3 regions of the Exiguobacterium sp. s143 genome follow, and region 3 is predicted to be linked to each of the others. Evidence: riboswitches for the same ligand, from Rfam matches in the RefSeq annotation. Region 3 holds a riboswitch; each other region holds the start of a gene.

Region 1 (6,271 bases), on a different contig from region 3:
TACGAAGCGACAGGATACAAAAACGCGGGAATCCGTTTTTTCATGCGTTATTCTTCTTTTGTTTCGCCGCTTCTTCTTCGACACGTTGCAACAGCCCATGAACGATTTTCTCATTCTCTCGCTCTCCTCCAAGCGACAACAGACTCTTTCCAACAAAGTTCGCTCCCTCATTTTTTCCCGTATAGATCAACAGACAACGGTCATGGTCGATCGGTTTAAGTGTAAACGTCATCTCGATCTTGAATATTTTAGCCAATGTGAATCCAATCGTATTTTGTTTGAAGTCAGGCTCGTTCGTATAGGCTAAATCGGTCACGATATAGGTTTCAAGTCGATTACCCTGCATGTATGTTTGACGATACGTCGAACCGACGACACCCGGTTTTCGTTCAATCACCTCGTGCTGGACGACGTTTGGAATCAAACGCTGCAATCGCGTGTGATCAAACAAGTGCCATGCTTCCTCAATCGGAATATCGAGCTGTCGTTCTTCTCTCCACGTAATCATAGATCCGCCCCCTTTTCTATACAAATACCCTGTCATCCGGTCTTGTAACGTCCGGTGACAGGGCGAGAGCAGATTCTTATTTTACTGTGCTTGTTTCAAGGGCTGCACCGAGGAACTTCGCTAGTTCGAGCATACCGTAGCGTCCTGCAGCTGCCTCGGCATCCGAATTATAGTTCGTATTCGTATTGACGTCATACGTATAGATCGTACCTGACGCATCCTTAATGAACTCGATGCCTGCGACCGCGATTTGGTTCGCTTGGAGGAATGCTTCATACTTTTGGATGATCGGGTCATCGAAGCCTTCAACGATTTGGAACTTCATCGGTGTTTGCGGTGCTTCTTCACCGACTGGGCAGAACAAGTCGTCGATCACGCATGCATCCGCTGGGCAAAGCTCGAACCCTTCTGATGTATCGACTCGAACCGCGTAGACGAACTTTCCACCTACGAACTCACAACGTGTGATGTACGGTTCTGGTGCTTGAATATACTCTTGAATCAACGTGATGCCATCGACTGGTTCGTCGAATGTCGGACCGTCGAGATAAGCTTCAAGTGCTTCAATCGAGTGGAACAGCTGGACGCCGAGACCTTTTCCGGCACGGTTGTGTTTCGTGATGAATGACGAAACACCGATTTCTTTTGCTGCTTGTACGATTTGATCACGTCCGACGGCAGCCGTCGTCTTCGGTACACGAATCCCAGCCTTCCGCAACGCCGTATATTGATTGACTTTGCTGACTTCAAGACGGAGCGCACGCGTTCCGTTAAAGACGGTCCGGTCATGCTCTTCTAACCAAGCGAGGACCCCTTCCGTCAACTCCGGCGCGTAACGATGTCCCCGCGTATGCGAAGAAGCACTCATCCGGCTGTAAAAGACGCCTTCTGGCGGCAGTTCATCCAGCGGAACGATTCCTTCATTCAAGTGCCACTGTTCATACGGTAATTCGAGTTCTTCGAGACGTTTGATGAGATGGTCCGTCCATTCTTGGTTTTCGTGGAGAATATGAATTTTTGTCATGATTGTTGACCTACCTTTCGTTTCGCTTCGACCAGTGGCATTACGTCACGAGCAAAGCGTTCCATTTCTTCAAGTTGTGGTGAGAATTGTAACAAAAGTAACGTGACACCGACGGCTTCGAACGCTAGAATCCGTTCAGCGATTTGTTCTGGTGTCCCGATTAAATTCGGACGTAGACCACGGTTCGAGACAGAATAATCGTTCCGCTCGACCTGTTGCTCCAGTTGCGATTTACTAATGAAATCCTGATAACCGGCATAACCGGCGCTGTCTTCCTTGACGTCCGTGATCCGTTGCCATTCAAGAAGTGCTTCTTCTTCCGTATCCCGACAAATGATGTAGGCAGCAAGACCGAAGCTTTCGAGCGGCTTTTGTCCCGTCGCTTCCCGGCGTACTTTCATGTCGTCGATTTTATGGGCTACTTCTTCAACAGTGCCCCCGTGCATGACATAAGCGTCACAGTGTTCGACGATCGTTCGCTTTCCAGCTTCACTCTCTCCACCAGCGTAGAGCTTGATGCCTGGACGCTGGACTGGCTTCGGATGGAGTTCTGCTTGCTCGATCGTGTAGTGATGACCGGAGAAGCTATACGGTGACGCATCTGCCCACAGTCCCTTCATGACCGTGACGAACTCTTCCGTCCGAGCATAGCGTTCATCGTGCGCTGTGAAGATACCGTTGTATTGTTTCGCTTCCTCTGCCCACCACGCTGAAACGACGTTGAGCGTAAAGCGTCCACCACTCAACTGATCGATGTTTGCCGCCATCTTCGCCGTCGTCGCTGGATTATGGAACCCGGGACGAACCGCTGTCATGATCTCAAGGCGTTCTGTCGTTGCAGCAATCGCTGCTGCCGTCGTCCATGCCTCAAGACTCGGTTCCTTAATGCCTTTGATATCATTCAAGTTCAATTCCGCAATCAACGTCGTCGAGAACCCGATTCGTTCTGCTGTTTGTGCGACTTGTTTCGCATAATCGAAGGTCGGTGGCATCTGTTCATCCTCGACGTTACGTAACCATCCCCCAAAAATCGGTAACCAAAAACCATACTCCACTCCATCGTCCCCCTTATCATAAAAAAACGCTCTTTTCGAAGTTCGAAAAGAGCGACGGTATCTTGTCCTGTCCGCTCTTATCTTCGGAAGGTATCCCTTCCTGGAAGTAGCACCTTCCGCCGTAGCGGGGTTGCTGAAGTGTCTTCGGGCCAGTCCCTCGACTTCTCTAGATAAGATGTGTTGCATTCATCGTACAAAATTCACTGAACTAAAGCAACCATTAAACCGTCTTTTCCAATCGGAATTATTTCACGCATAAAAAAATCCCGACGTCGTGTCGGGATTCGGTATTAATATGGTGCGACGAAATCTGATGTTGGCTCTGGCGCTTGTTCACCACGCACACGATCATAGAATTTTGCCATTGTGACGCTGAAGTATGGTCCAACCCATAAGACAGCAAGACCAAGTGTAACGATCACGAGTAATGCCCAACCAATGAATGATAGGAAGAGTAAGAATGCTTCCATTTTATGACCATCCATGAGTTGACGTGAACGTGTGATGGCCTCGAAGATACCGACCGATGGTTCATCTCGAAGGATGTAGAACGTCAACAGGTAAGAGAACGACTTGATGATCCCTGGAATGATCAAGAGTAATGTCCATAAGAATAAGAAGACCGCTTGCACAATCGAGACGCCGATGACTTTGCCGAAGATTTTATACGGCTCGAACAAATCAGCTACTTTGACTTCTTCATTGCGTGCGAACGACATCGCGACCCACGTCCAACCCGCTGCGATTGGGATCAATAAAATCGAAAGAATGATACTGACCGCACTCATCGCATTTAGATCTTCGTTAGGATCTGGTCCGATGAACGTCGGAACGCTCTGGATGATAGAAAACAGTACGAACATGAGGATGGCAAATCCCCAACGACCGCTGAGCGACTCCTTCGCTGCTTTTTTTAATTGAGATGACATGAGTAAGGTCCTCCTTGAAAAATAAGTTCTCACCTTACTTTACGGTCGAATTCTTCTAATGTTTCACTCTTTTTTCAATAATTTCCCGTCTCGTTGCTGGTTGAGCCAAGCACGCTCAAGTTGTCGTTCACACGCCGTGTATAACGATCGTCGACCGTCGAGCCGTTCCATCGCGAATGGAATACCATGCTTTTTCGCCTGCGCGATGACATGTGCACTCGCTGCATGAGAAACGCGACTCGTCACGACGACGATCGCGTCCGTCTTTTTGGCGAGACAGGCAATCTTTTTCGCGGACTGTGCGTCCCCTGCAAGATGAATCAATTCGATTCCCGTCGGCGCAAAGAACTCGCGATAGACAGCGGTCTGTTGTTCATTTCCGACGATGACGAGACGCATTCCTGTGAAGCGCGTGAAATCAAGTGGTGTCTTATCAACGAAATCCATCAATTGTCCAGGTACGGCTGTCGTCACGATCGGTTCAATCGTTCGCTCTTTTGGCATACGGACGCGACGCTGTGCTTTTTTAGCTTTCGGAACCGGTTGTCGTTTCATTTTTCGTGCATACCGATTTGACTTTTTCGTTGTCACAGACGTCTTCACTACCGGTTGCTCTACCTCTGATGGGCGGTTAGATGATGCGTTGACGATCGGCTCTTTATACGTGAATGGATGCTTCCAAGCAATCGTCAGTGTATCCTTCCGTTCCCGCCACATGACGAGATCGACGAGTTGACCTGCTTCTAGTCGCAAATAGCGCATGTCTTCTACCGGAACGACATAATAGAACGATCTGCCCGACTCATCTTGCAGTGGACCATTCACCGTTTCCTCAATGATTCCATGCGCCTTGACGATTGCTTGTTCAAACACGACACGTTCTGGATTCTCTCTCATTCGCTCCGTCGAGACGACGGCTTCGATACGGCATATCGTTTTTTGATCATCCTGACGATCGACACGGACACGGACTTCCATGCCGTGCTCGAGATTCCAATCGCGGACGTCTCGTTCAGAAATATGACTGCCCGACCATTCTAGTAAAGTACCACCTTTTAACCCCCGCTGAAACGTATAGGAATAACGTTGCTTGCGTACTGGCTCGCTCGGTACTTGCGGTGGCATGACGATAGTCTGTTTCTCTAACTCCATCACTTCATCGATGACCGGTGTTTCTTGAACGTCGCGCGGTGCATAATACGCTGACATTTTGACCCATTCATCGATTCCGTTCACTTCGTCGAGCCAGAGTTGCCAATCTTCATACTGCTCCACGACCGCTAATTTCATCTGTACCAATTCAGTTGCTCGTTCCAACACCTGTTGCATCATCCGTAACCACTTCCTTTGCGTTTTTTTCACTATAGCAACGAAAAAACGCGGAAGTAGTCCAAAAAAATAACCAGGTTATTTTTTTATTTAGGTACGTTGCTGAATTTCCACAGCCGGATCCTGACGCTTATATTTCGCGACGATGACGATCAAAACCGTGATGATCACAAGCAGGAACCAAGAAGACAATTTTCCAAGATCAACGACTACCCAGCCTCCTTCCTGATGCGGATAGACCCAGCCTTTAAAGAACGTTACGATGTTCTCCGCGATCCAAATGAAAAAGGCAATCAGTAAAAAGGATAGAACGAGCGGCATCCGGTAGATCGTCTGCTCGATCGTAAAATGAACCCATGACTTATAGAAAACGAGGACGACGAGGACCATCAATAGCCAGCGTGCATCGAAGATCCAGTGGTGGGTGAAGAAGTTGAGATAGACGAGACTGCCGACGCTGATCGCAAGCCAGGGGGGTGGAAATGCTATGAATCGTAAATGAAATCGCCGAAACGCCTGGCAGACATAACTCGCGACGCTTGCGTACATGAATCCTGCATACAATGGAACACCAGCCACTTTCGTCAAAGCTTCTTCCGGATAACTCCAAGACCCGACGTTCACTTTGAACAGTTCAAGTGCTAGACCGATGACGTGAAACAATAAGATCAGTTTGAATTCCTCCATCGTTTCATAACGTGTGACGAGTAAGACGATTTGGACGAGAATACACCATAGCAACAGGAGATCGTATCGTGCGATCGGTTCAGTAGGAAGATAACGTGAAAGAGCAAGCGCAGCGAAAATCATCACGGGAAAGACGCAACAGATGGCTTCTATATATGTAAAACGAATCAGGTGCCGGATCGCTTTCATTCGGTCATCTCCTTTTTCTTCAGTATACGTTTCTCTTTTGACCTTCCCCTCCTTCTTAAGATGGAAAAAACGGAAAATTTCGTCTTTCTTCTTCCACTTTCCTCATGATACAGTTAACGAATCAATTATTTTTAAGAAATGAGGTGCCAGACATGACGCGTCATCGCGCTTCCTGGTTGTTACGCGCTACGTTAAAGTGGGGACTCTTCCTGCTCGGTTTATTTTTACTCGCTCTTGGCTCATCAATGATGATCACGGCTGAACTCGGTGTCTCGACGTGGGATGTATTACATCTTGGTCTCCAAAAAAAGACGCCACTATCCGTCGGAACGATCATCTTACTTGTTGGTCTATTACTCGTTTTCGTTAAGTACGCATTAGACCGCGTCACACCGCAAATCGGAACGCTCGTCAACGCGATTTTCGTCGGTGTCTTCATGAATCTTGTTCTTGGTTCTCATCTCTTACCTTCTTTTGAGTCGATTTGGTTGAATACGCTCTGGCTGATTTTCGGTATCTTCATCATTGGGATGGGCGCTGGTCTGTATGT
Region 2 (6,271 bases), 250 kb from region 3:
CTGGAGATCTCCCATCGTTCCCGCTTTTTCCATGATCTCGTAATAATCGGCAATATCATAGCCGTTATCGACGTCCGGGGAACGATAACACGGATTCAACCACACGACATCGACACCAAGTGAAGCGATGTAATCAAGCTTATCGATGACACCTCGTAAATCACCGATCCCATCCCCGTTCGAATCTTTAAAGCTACGCCAGTAGACTTGATAGACGACTGCCTCTTTCCAGTTAGCTCGCTTCATCTTCCCACTCCTCTCCCTACTCTTTATTCCCGCTCCACTTATCTGTACCTGTTTATCCGACAATTTTTTTGAATTTCGAAAAAGTTCTTTTCTTTTGACTGAATATTCGTTATCCTTGACGACAATACCACGAAGGAGGCATTCATCCATGAAACATTTCGCTCCATCCATCGCCATTGATCGGCTTCCTGCTCCTGTCTTCGCTGAACTCGCGAACCGAATCGGTGCTGTGAAAGCTGCCGGACACGATGTCATCACACTTGGTCAAGGAACACCCGACCAGACGACGCCTGTACATATTCTCGATGCCTTAAAACAAGCCATCGACGAGCCAACGAACCTTCAATATCCACCGTTTCGTGGACATGATTTTCTAAAGCAAGCCGTCGCGCGCTTTTATGCGACTGAGTTCGGTGTCACAATCGATCCGGCAACGGAAGTCGCAATTCTCCTCGGCAGTAAAGCCGGCATCGTCGCCTTACCGCAGACGATCGTCAACCCTGGAGAAGGTGTCATCGTTCCGGATCCAGGATACCCGGATTACCTGTCTGGCGCAGCACTTGCTGGCGCATTCCCGATTACGCTTCCGTTACTTGAGAAAAATAACTTCTTACCGGATTACGACTTACTTGATACGACGGACGTCGAGCGTGCCCGGATGTTGTTCCTCAACTACCCGAGTAATCCGACGGGTGCGACCGCGACGGCAGAAGCCTTCGAACAGACAGTCGCTTTCGCCGATGCCCATGATATCTGTGTCGTCCATGACTTAGCATACGGCGGCATCAGTTTCGATGGTCCGACGCGAAGCTTCCTGCAGACGGAAGGGGCAAAAGACGTCGGGATCGAGCTATTCTCACTCTCAAAACGCTTCAACATGTCCGGCTTCCGGATTGCCTTCGCGATCGGAAATCCGTCCGTCATCTCAAGCATCGAAACATACCAAGAACATCTCTACGTCAGTGCCTTCACACCGATTCAGCATGCGGCGACCGTTGCCCTCACGAGTGACCAAACGTGCGTCCGCGAGTTAAGTAGCTTGTATGAAACGCGACGCGATGCGTTGTTCGCAAAACTCGATGCGATTGGTTGGAGTGGACCACGCCCGGGCGGTTCCTTCTTCGTCTGGCTTCCTGTTCCAGAAGGTTACACGTCCCAAAGCTTCACCGATCACCTGCTTGACGAAGCACACGTCGCCGTGACCCCTGGATCATTCTTCGGCGAATACGGTGAAGGCTACGTCCGGATTAGCTTGATTGCTGACGTCGAACGTCTCGAAGAAGCCGTCGATCGAATCGGAACGCTCAACCTGTTCCGGACACCTGTTGCGGAATAATTCTGAAAAAACATTTGACAGATGGGAATCATTTCCGTTAAAGTAAATCCCAACAGCATAACTACTTATCGAGAGCGACCGAGGGATTAGGCCCAACGACGTCCGGCAACCACCTGTAAGGAACGGTGCCACATCCTACAGAATGATTTTCATTCTGAGAGATAAGTTACGAAATCTTACACTTTCGTCGCTTTTTTCTGGTTGCTCCGCTACTAGGAAAAAGCGACTTTTTTTGTATGAGGAGATGAGCGGATGATTGAATTCAAACACATTACAAAACGGTTCGTTCGAGATCGGACCCCGATTTTTGCATTACGGGATGTCGATTTGACGATCCAAAAAGGAGAAATCTTCGGGATCATCGGTGAGTCCGGTGCCGGTAAGAGTACGTTACTTCGCCTAATCAACGGACTCGAGCATCCGACACAGGGAACCGTCAAGGTCGACGGTGTCTCGCTTGGCGGAATGTCAAAAGCAGATTTGCGTCAACTTCGCTTACGGACAGGAATGATCTTTCAGCATTTCCAATTGATCCAGTCGCGCAACGTCGCGGATAACATCGCTTTTGCGCTCAAGGCTGCTGGAGTCAAACGAGCAGACTTCCCGGAGCGAATTCGCGAACTCGTCTCGCTCGTCGGACTTGAAGGATTTGAGACGAACTTCCCGAGCCAATTAAGCGGTGGGCAGAAACAGCGCGTCGGGATTGCCCGGGCACTCGCGAACGATCCGACCGTCTTGTTATGTGACGAAGCGACATCAGCTCTTGACCCCGTTACGACACTACAGATCCTTGAACTGCTGAAGGATTTGAATGAACGACTCGGATTGACGATCGTCCTCATCACGCATGAGATTGATGTCGTCAAACAGATTTGCCATCGCGTCGCGGTCATGTCGCAAGGTGAAGTCGTTGAAGTCGCCTCAACCTATGACCTGTTCAGTCAAGCCAAGCATCCAGTGACGCAACATTACGTCGATACGGCACTACAAATCGAATTGCCGGAACGCATCTTACAGGCAACTCCAGGCAAGATCATCCGCTTGCAGTTCACGGGCGAGAAGACCGGTGAGAGTACGTTATCAGAAGCAATCCGCCGTTACGATATCTCAGTCAGCATCTTGCACGGCAAGGTCGACTACATTCAAGACGTCGCCTTCGGTGTCCTGATTGTCAGCTTGACGGGATCATCCGACCAAATCGCTCCTGCCCTCGACTGGCTCGCGACGGAACTTCATGCACTCGAGGTGATTCAGGATGTGGCTTGATCGTATTCAAACGATGTTACCTGAGCTCTTGAAGGCACTCGGCGAGACGGCGTGGATGGTAGGAATTTCACTTGCCTTTGCATTGGTCGTCGGGATTCCGCTCGGGATTCTCTTGTTCGTCACCGACCGGGGATTATTTTTTCAAAACCTTGCCGTCCGCCGTGTCCTTGACTTCGTCGTCAACATCGTCCGGTCGCTACCGTTCATCATCTTGCTTGTTGCCCTCATTCCGTTAACGAAGTTCTTACTCGACAATACGATTGGTCCGACGGCAGCATCCGTCAGTCTCAGTGTCGCAGCGATTCCGTTTCTCGCGCGACTCGTTGAGACGTCACTGCGCGAAATTCCGCCTGGTCTAATCGAAGCAGCGGAAGCATGTGGGGCGAAACCATTACGGATCATCGTCAGTGTCCTCTTACCGGAAGCACTCCCTGGCATCATTCAGGGCATCACATTAACGACGATCAGCTTGATAGGCTTCTCAGCGATGGCTGGTATCGTCGGCGGTGGAGGTGTTGGTGACCTCGCGATCCGTTTCGGTTACTATCGCTACGATAATCTCATTATGATCGTGACGATCGTCGTGCTCATCGTCATCGTTCAAAGTATTCAAGCACTTGGCAATCAACTGGCGCGAAAAACAGATAAACGCTAATCATACATACAAAGGGAGAGTGGAATCATGAAAAAACGATATGCCTTTTTAGCAACAGCCTTACTCGGTGCAGGAGTTCTCGCGGGATGTGGAGACAGCAGTGCTGACGAAAAAGACAAGACGATCAAGATTGGTGCGACGAGCGGTCCGTATAGCGACATGGTCAAACAAGCGATCCAGCCGCAACTCGAAAAGAAAGGCTATAAAGTCGAAATCGTCGAGTTCAGCGATTACATCCAACCGAACATCGCCCTCGGTAGCGGGAACATCGACGCCAACTTGTTCCAACACTCGATCTATCTCAAGACGTTCTCTAAAGAAAAGAACCTCGATTTAAAAGGACTCATCACGGTTCCGACAGCACCGATGGGACTATACAGCAAGACAGCGAAGACACTTGACGACGTCAAGACAGGTGCTGAAGTCGCGACGCCGAATGATCCGACGAACCAAGCACGGGCACTGAACTTACTTGCGGAACAAGGCTGGATTGAACTGAAGCCGGATGTCGATCCACTAACTGTTTCAGAGAAGGATATCGTCAAGAATCCGAAGAAACTCGTCATTAAACCACTCGAGGCGGCTCAATTGCCACGCGCCGTCGAAAGTGTCGACATTTCAGCCGTTCCAGGGAACTTCGCACTTGCTGCGAAATTCGACTTACTTGATGCGTTAGCGCTTGAGACGATGGACGAACAATACCGTAACCTCGTCGCTGTCCAAACGAAAGATGCGGACAAGCAAGTCGCAAAAGACTTAAAAGCAGCCGTCGAATCGGACGCTTTCAATACAGTCATCGAAAAATCATTCAAAGGCTTCAGTAAACCTGAATGGGCAAACTGATGTAAAAAACGACCGGATTTCAAGGAGAGATCATCTCTTTGAAATCCGGTCGTTTTGTGTTAGAACCGATACCACATCAGTTCTTCATCATGATAGGTATCATCGATTTTCAGCGCCCGCGGTTCAATCGCGTATGATTCAAAACCAAGTGATCGATACAACGCTTTAGCAGCTTCATTCGTCCGGACGACCGAGAGATGGACTTGCTCAATCACAGGATGCTGCTTTAATGTACGTAATGCCTCTTCTACGAGTTGTCGTCCGACCTGTTGCTTTCGGGCGCGTGGCGCGACGTACATCGCAAATAGATTCGCTCGATGTCGCATCTTGAACGGCTCTAAGTTGACGATCGTGACGACACCGACGAGTTCATTTTCATGAAACGCACCGAACGTCATCGACTGTTCGCTTTCAAGACGAGTTGCGTACCGTTCGATGGGTCGATCTTTTTCTGCTTCATAATCAGAGCCGAATGCCTCAGGATGGTTTCGTAAGGCTTCTAACCGCAATGCTTTGTAACGAGTTGCATCTTCTGCCGTCAATTGACGTATTTTCAACTGCTCCACCCCCTGTCTGTAGTATAGTACAAACCGTTCCATGAAAAAGAGGACGACATCGAGCGATATCGTCCTCCATTCTTCTATTTAAGGTGTCCGGAAATTAATCGTAAAGTACGGTGCGTTGTCTCGGAATGCTACACCGACATCCGCCTGCTTGAAGCTCTTTTGAAGGATGTTATCGCGGTGTCCTTTCGAGTTCATCAAGCCCCAATGCGCCGCAAAGACATTCGGATAGCCCATCGAGAGATTCTCACCGGCTCCCATGAACTTGATACCGCCTTGTTTCATTCGATCGAACGGGTCACGCCCTTGTGGATCCGTATGCGAGAAGAAATTATTCTTCGCCATGTTTTCGCTGTGACCTCGTGTGACCGGCTTCAGTGCCGTGTACGGTGCTAACGGATTCAACTTATAGTCGCCCCGTTCCCAGTTCATCAACCGAAGCATGAGTTTCTCATCTGTCGTTCGTAACGCATTCGACGCCGTACCGTAGAAGCCTTTTTTCTTCGCTTCGACGTCTTTTGGAATCGCAAGCGTCGCTTTGACTTTATTGCCGTCATGTTGATCGAAGAAATATGTCACGTAATTGCCTTTCTTCTCATAGACGGCGGCATGATCCAGATTCAACATGTAGTTCGTATTGCCTTTACGGTAGGACTTCACTGCGGTCCAACCTTTTTTCTTCAAGGAAGATTCCGTATCCTTATTCAAGACCGCGCCTTGCGTCGTCACCCCGTTCTTGAAACGATACTTCCCATAATCTTTTCCATCCTTCGTCAAGGCGACGAATTCCTCCGTTGATGTCCGTCTGACTTCCCAGTCGTATCCCGGATACTCACTGCTATATCGATCAATCAGCTTGCCGCCGCTTTTCGGGTAATCGGCTTCTGCTTGTTCCATTGGAATGTTTTCGTAGCCGAAAAAGGCTACTGCTGCTACTCCGATGATTAGCCATTTTTTCATGCCCTCGTTTCGCCTCCTTCTATTTCATTACCTTTATTTTAAAAGAAAATCATTCCTTCGAACAGTCATCGGCTCTCATTTGTCTAAATCACATCTTTCGTCCACAAATCCGACATATTTCATGAGAGCGCTACCATTTCAAAAAAGCTTTTGTTTAAACGATTCTTGAAAGTATTTAATACACATACTAAATGATTTTCCCCTTTTATTAAAATGTGTGAACATTCTTTTATTTCATTCTAAACGATTTTTGATTGCTCTCCGATTCTCGACTCGGTATCATTAGAATTCGTAAGCCAAACTTTCAATGCTTTTCCAAATAACATAATGATATAAAGGAGTTGACCTATGGTTTTACTGTATTTCATTTATGAATCCATTGCTTTTTTACCGATTCAACAA
Region 3 (6,271 bases):
TTACACTAGCACTCGATGATTTTGTGACCGATTTACTTCGTCAACATGGAACAGAATTATTCGCGCTAATTGATTTAATTAAAATCGACATCGAGGCGATTTCTCCTCGCGAGCAAAGTGCGATCCTGCATATCGTCCGGCGTAATTATCCCCATATCAAGATGCTTGCCGAACGAGTCGAGACACATGAAGATCACACACGTTGTCTTGAAATGGGATATGACTGGTTCCAAGGCTATTTTTATGCTAAGCCGATGTTGATGAAGGGAAAAGCTGTCCCTCCTCAATTGCCGGTATTGCTGAAGATGCTAAAATGGCTCGATACGGATGAAAAATACGATGAAGTCATTGATGAGATTGAAGCAAATCCGTATATCAGCATTCAAGTACTGCAACTGATCAATTCTCCAGGAATGGGATTACGAAATACAGTCAGCTCTGTTCGTCAAGCCATTTCACTACTTGGCTTCTCGCAACTCAAAAGCTGGATTTCGTTAATCGTCTTGCGTGAGATGAAGCTTGCTAGTCCTTACGAATGGTCAAATGAGTTACTCCGGTCTTCTTTACATTGTGCTAAGCTTTGCGAGCTATTTGCAAAAGAAACACGCACGTTGAAGTCAGAGAGTGCCTACATGATCGGATTGCTGTCACATATTGATGCGTTATTGTCTGTGGATATCGACGACATCATTGGTCAATTACCAATCGAAGATTCCTTGAAGGTTGTCCTACAAGGAAAAGATCATCCATTCCGGGATTGTTTAGTGCTTGTGATCAGTGCAGATCGCTGTGATTTTGATCAGTTCGAACTACTCAGTCAACGTTTAGGTGTCTCACTTCCACGAGCCTATGCGCTACTAGCAGAAAGTCAGGAATGGCTTAAACAAAAAGAAACACATCTTCAAGAAAGAACGGATTCTATCCTATAAAAAAAGAGCCCGAAGGCTCTTTTTTTATAGGCGTGGACCAGCTGACTTGATCGCATCCGTCGCACTTTCGAAGCGAAGGAAATTATGTTGGAATTTCTCAGCAAGCGACCGCGCTTGTGTGTCGTATTCGTCCGGATTCGACCAGACGCGTACTGGATTGAGTAACTCGCTTGGAACACCTGGAACTTCCAGTGGCATATGAAGTCCGAAAATCGGGTGCTCTTCTGTTGGAATCGTTGCGAGTGTACCGTTGACGGCAGCGTTGACCATCGTCCGTGTATAGGATAGCTTCATGCGGCTACCTGTTCCGTAAGCACCACCTGTCCAGCCTGTGTTGACGAGATAAACAGTGACACCATGACGATCAATCAATTCGCCCAGCATCGTCGCATATTTTTCAGGCATCAGTGGAAGGAATGGTGAACCGAAGCATGTTGAGAACGTTGCTTCCGGTTCCGTGACCCCACGTTCTGTTCCAGCGAGTTTTGATGTATATCCTGATAGGAAGTGATACATCGCTTGTTCTTTCGTCAATTTACTGATCGGAGGCAAGACACCGTACGCATCAGCCGTCAAGAAGACGATCGTCTTCGGGTGACCAGCACGTGACGGAACAGCGATATTATCGATTGCAGTGATCGGATAAGCAGCACGCGTATTTTCCGTCAACGATGTGTCATCGTAATCAGGGTGACGGGCTTCGTCGAGCACGACGTTTTCAAGGACGGTTCCGAAACGGATCGCGTCAAAGATTTGCGGTTCTTTTTCGCGTGATAAGTTAACGGTCTTTGCATAACATCCACCTTCGATGTTGAAGACACCGTCGTGCGACCAACCATGCTCATCGTCGCCGATCAATTGACGGCTATCGTCTGCTGAGAGGGTGGTCTTACCAGTACCGGATAGACCGAAGAACAAGGCGACGTCGCCTTCGTGTCCGACGTTTGCCGAGCAGTGCATCGAAAGGACATTTTCTTGTGGCAAGAGATAGTTCATGACGGAAAAGATTGATTTTTTGATTTCTCCCGCGTATTCCGTTCCACCGATCAAGACGATCCGGTGTTCGAACGACATCGCGATGAACGTCTCAGAGTTCGTTCCGTCAACGGCAGGATCTGCTTTGAAATGTGGCGCATAGACGACCGTGAACGGTTCGAAGGCAGCCACTTCAGGATACTCGCGTAAAAAAAGTTGTTTGGCAAACAGGTTATGCCAAGCGTATTGTGTGAGCACACGGACCGGAAGGGTGAAGTGCGTATCTGCTCCAGCAGCAGCTTCTGTGTAGTAGAGCTGATCGGCTTCGTTCATGTAACGAAGAACCTTTTGCAACAATTGTTCAAATTTGTCTCCATCCATTGGTTGGTTGACATGACCCCAATCAATGTGAGACTCGCAGGAAGAATCACGGACGATGAACTTATCTTTTGGTGAACGACCTGTAAATTTCCCCGTTTCTACAGATAATGCGCCGTTCTCAGCAAGGACACCTTCTTCGTTTCGAATCGCATGTTCGACAAGTTCAGCAACAGATAGTTGTTTGAACACATGCTCTTTCTTGAGTAGTTCTTCGATATTCAGGACCGTCATCGGCATCCTGACCCCACCTTTCCCCTACGTTGGTTTTGGCTCACTGTATTTAGTATGACACATTTATTATATATGACATACTAAAGAGAGAGCAATCATTTTCTGGTGCTGATTTCTATTTATCTGGAAACGCTTTCAGCATTAACAGTTTAACATCTCTTTCAAAAAGTTTCGACTAGAATTTGAAACCTTGCTTGACAGAGTAGGTACAACTTTATATCATGTAATTCGTAACGGATACTCTTATTCTGAGCAGGTGGAGGGAACAAGGCCCGAAGAAACCCGGCAACCGTCCTACATTAATTCACATATTAATGAGGGAAAAGGTGCTCTCCTGAAGCGAAGTAAACACTTCGAACGATAAGAGGGTAAAGGAAGAACGCACAACCTTTCCCTGACCATTTTTTGGACTTGGAAAGGTTTTTTTCATTTTACCGTCCCACTCAACTAGGGGAAATGAGTACACCGTCAAATTCTTTTTTGGGAGGGTCATACATGACAAACCTTAATCGCCGACTATTCACGTCGGAGTCAGTCACTGAAGGTCATCCAGATAAAATCTGTGACCAAATTTCGGATTCAATTCTTGATGCAATCCTCGCGGCGGATCCAAACGCGCGTGTTGCGGCAGAAACTTCTGTTACAACAGGTCTCGTTCTCGTTGCAGGTGAGATCACGACATCGACTTACGTCGACATTCCAAAAGTCGTTCGTGAAACGATTCGTGAAATCGGTTATACACGCGCGAAATACGGTTTCGACGCTGACACGTGTGCTGTATTGACATCAATCGATGAGCAATCAGCAGACATCGCTCTTGGTGTCGACCAAGCGCTTGAAGCACGTGAAGGTAGCATGTCTGATGCAGAAATCGATGCAATCGGTGCAGGAGACCAAGGTCTCATGTTCGGTTATGCAACGAAAGAAACACCAGAACTCATGCCACTTCCAATCTCGCTCTCACACCGTCTCGCACGCCGTTTGGCAGAAGTGCGTAAAAACGGTCAACTCGACTACCTTCGTCCAGACGGAAAAACACAAGTCACGGTCGAATACAACGAGAACAACGAGCCAGTTCGTGTCGATACGATCGTCATCTCGACACAACATGCAGAAGAAGTCACGCTTGAGCAAATCCAAGCTGACTTGAAAGAACACGTCATCACACCGGTTATCCCGGCTGAATACATCGACGCAGCAACGAAATTCTTCATCAACCCAACTGGTCGTTTCGTCATTGGCGGACCACAAGGAGATGCTGGATTAACTGGTCGTAAGATCATCGTTGATACGTATGGTGGATACGCACGCCACGGCGGTGGAGCATTCTCAGGTAAAGATCCAACAAAAGTCGACCGTTCAGCTGCATACGCAGCACGTTACGTCGCGAAGAACCTCGTTGCTGCAGGTCTTGCAGACAAAGCAGAAGTTCAACTCGCGTACGCAATCGGTGTCGCGCACCCAGTATCAATCGCGGTTGATACATTCGGTACAGGAAAACTTCCTGAAGCGCAACTCGTCGAATTGGTTGCTGAAAACTTCGATCTTCGTCCGGCTGGAATCATCAACATGCTTGATCTCCGTCGTCCGATCTATCGTCAAACAGCTGCATACGGTCACTTCGGTCGTACAGATGTTGAGCTTCCATGGGAGCAAACAGATAAAGCAGCAGTTCTTGAAGAACAAGCAAAACGTTTCGCATAATCAAAAAGTCCGAAAACCCTACGCGGGTTTTCGGACTTTTTTGTTTCCGTGGAACTTTGCAGGAAACGAATGTTTTTTCTAGAAGAGGGTAAAAGTACATGAGTCGATTCGTATGAATACAAAGGGGGGTTCCGATTATGGAAATACGCGAAGCTATTCCAGCTGATGCAGGACGTATTCATGACATTGCCGTCACATCTTGGTTGGATACGTATGCAGAAATCTATTCCGAACGTTCGAAAGCGCATTTCGTGCAGGAGGCGTATCCGCAAGAAGAAGTCGTTCGTGCGATCCGGACGGCGGAAGAAGCACGGGGAGAGTATTTTTATGTCGGAATCATCGATGAGGAAATCGTCGGTTTCATTCATGCTGTTGATGTTGAGGGAACGTGGGAGATCATTCGTCTGTACGTCTTGCCGAAATATCAGCAAAACGGAATCGGACGACGGCTGATCCGTGAACTCGAACGACAAGGAGCCGTCCCACTCGAAGTATACGTGGAGGCACGTAACTATAAAGCACGTCAGTTCTTAACCTCATTCGGTTTTGAAGAACTCAGTGAGATGACGGAAGAAGTCTTTGGGCAAGTAGAATCTGTCATTCGTCTTCGCCATGTCGCCTCATGAAATCCGTCTTGGGACGGTTTCGTGTGCGTTTGAAATAAGGTATCGTAAAAAGGAAGTATGAAGTGAAGAGGTGAGTTTGTGGTTGAACAACCAACAGGAATCATCGTATTAGTTTATCCGTTACAACTGCGTGCCCGTCCGAGTGAAGCCTTGATTCGGGTACTCGAACGAGAGTATGAAGTATTACTTGTCGACGCACCACGTCGCATCTCGTTTGAAGAGCATGGTCAACTGTTAAAAGAAGCATTACGTGAAGCCGGGAAACGCAAGCTACCGATTCATATCGTCGCCTGTAGCATGGGCGCACTCGTCGTCAATCGTCTGTTGCAAGAATATGAATTACCGGTCGCAAGCCTTGCGTTCATTTCACCGTTATTTGATTGGCATCCTTCGAAACAACTCGGAGGCGTCAAACAAGTCTTCGCGAGTGCATTTGATCGTTTCCGGCCCGATGCGCCACTCGGTACGTTGCCGTTTGGTCAAAGTACGGAAGATACCGTTCGCATCGGTGAACTGACCTATGCACAGTACCGGGAAATCGAAGAAGAGATCGTCGTACATGACGAGGAACGAAAAAAACTGCCGCGTGTGAACTTGGCTTGTTTTTATGCACCAGACGATCAGTTCGCAGACGTCAAGTTGACGCTTGAAGTATGCCGGAAAATGGGTGGCGATCAGATTTACTTACAACGTCTACACGGTTTTCCGCATTTTAGTTTCGAACGGTTGAACACTCGGTTTGCAGAAAAATTAATGTTGTTCTTTAAGCTTGTTGAAGAATGAAATAATAAAAGTGATGCCTCTAAAAAAGGGCATCACTTTTTTGTGTCCCATCATCCGCGTACTTTTTTCTCGATCGCGATGATGAACGGGGGATGATTTTGTTGATTCAAGAAACGGTACTGGAGAACGGCATAATCTTGCTGATCAAGGGCTGTGACGTAATCGAGGACAGCGTCGCGTTCACGTTTTCCTTCCAGGTGACCGTGATAGACGACGAGGACGACAAGACCGCCGGGAGCGAGGACCGGGAGGAGGGCATCGAGTGCTTCGAGCGTCTCTTCTCCTGTCGTCGTGATTGATTTGTCGCTTCCAGGCAGGTAGCCGAGATTGAAGACACCGGCGCGGACAGGACGTTGTTCGTCCGAAAGACGGGCACCGACATGGATGTGGCTTTCATGATAAAGGTCGACGCGTGCTAACATTCCGGCTTCGTCGAGACGTCGCGTCGATTCCTCGATGGCTTGTGCCTGGACGTCGAACGCAAGGACTCGACCTTCTGGACCGACGCGTTCTGCTAAAAACTGTGTATCATGTCCATTTCCGGCAGTCATATCGACGACGCAGTCTCCGGGTTCGATAACGGACTCGAGTAATTGTTTCGTATAAGGTAGTACACGGGCAAGTGACATGGCATAGACTCCT

What was found. Region 3 has a riboswitch for S-adenosylmethionine ahead of metK (methionine adenosyltransferase). Riboswitches for the same ligand answer to the same signal wherever they lie in the genome.
Region 1: linked by a shared signal. The riboswitch ahead of KNQ03_RS13790 (LLM class flavin-dependent oxidoreductase) and the one ahead of metK (methionine adenosyltransferase) in region 3 are both predicted to bind S-adenosylmethionine.
Region 2: linked by a shared signal. The riboswitch ahead of KNQ03_RS06960 (methionine ABC transporter ATP-binding protein) and the one ahead of metK (methionine adenosyltransferase) in region 3 are both predicted to bind S-adenosylmethionine.

Annotation. Positions count from the first base shown of each region.
Region 1 is NZ_JACSMX010000004.1:163,740-170,010, forward strand. Features, by position in the region: gene KNQ03_RS13780 (SRPBCC family protein) at 41-508, opposite strand; gene KNQ03_RS13785 (ATP-grasp domain-containing protein) at 585-1,532, opposite strand; gene KNQ03_RS13790 (LLM class flavin-dependent oxidoreductase) at 1,529-2,587, opposite strand; SAM riboswitch class I at 2,662-2,764, opposite strand; gene KNQ03_RS13795 (DUF975 family protein) at 2,878-3,516, opposite strand; gene KNQ03_RS13800 (DUF2325 domain-containing protein) at 3,580-4,845, opposite strand; gene KNQ03_RS13805 (DUF817 domain-containing protein) at 4,936-5,721, opposite strand; gene KNQ03_RS13810 (YczE/YyaS/YitT family protein) at 5,826-6,271, shown strand, end outside.
Region 2 is NZ_JACSMX010000001.1:1,313,018-1,319,288, forward strand. Features, by position in the region: gene KNQ03_RS06950 (alpha-glucosidase) at 1-246, opposite strand, end outside; gene KNQ03_RS06955 (aminotransferase class I/II-fold pyridoxal phosphate-dependent enzyme) at 395-1,582, shown strand; SAM riboswitch class I at 1,645-1,750, shown strand; gene KNQ03_RS06960 (methionine ABC transporter ATP-binding protein) at 1,835-2,848, shown strand; gene KNQ03_RS06965 (methionine ABC transporter permease) at 2,838-3,503, shown strand; gene KNQ03_RS06970 (MetQ/NlpA family ABC transporter substrate-binding protein) at 3,531-4,346, shown strand; gene KNQ03_RS06975 (GNAT family N-acetyltransferase) at 4,406-4,903, opposite strand; gene KNQ03_RS06980 (CAP domain-containing protein) at 4,991-5,869, opposite strand; gene KNQ03_RS06985 (hypothetical protein) at 6,218-6,271, shown strand, end outside.
Region 3 is NZ_JACSMX010000001.1:1,059,053-1,065,323, reverse strand. Features, by position in the region: gene KNQ03_RS05700 (EAL and HDOD domain-containing protein) at 1-929, shown strand, start outside; gene pckA (phosphoenolpyruvate carboxykinase (ATP)) at 954-2,522, opposite strand; SAM riboswitch class I at 2,757-2,883, shown strand; gene metK (methionine adenosyltransferase) at 3,012-4,220, shown strand; gene KNQ03_RS05685 (GNAT family N-acetyltransferase) at 4,358-4,846, shown strand; gene KNQ03_RS05680 (serine aminopeptidase domain-containing protein) at 4,925-5,629, shown strand; gene mnmM (tRNA 5-(aminomethyl)-2-thiouridylate-methyltransferase MnmM) at 5,680-6,271, opposite strand, start outside.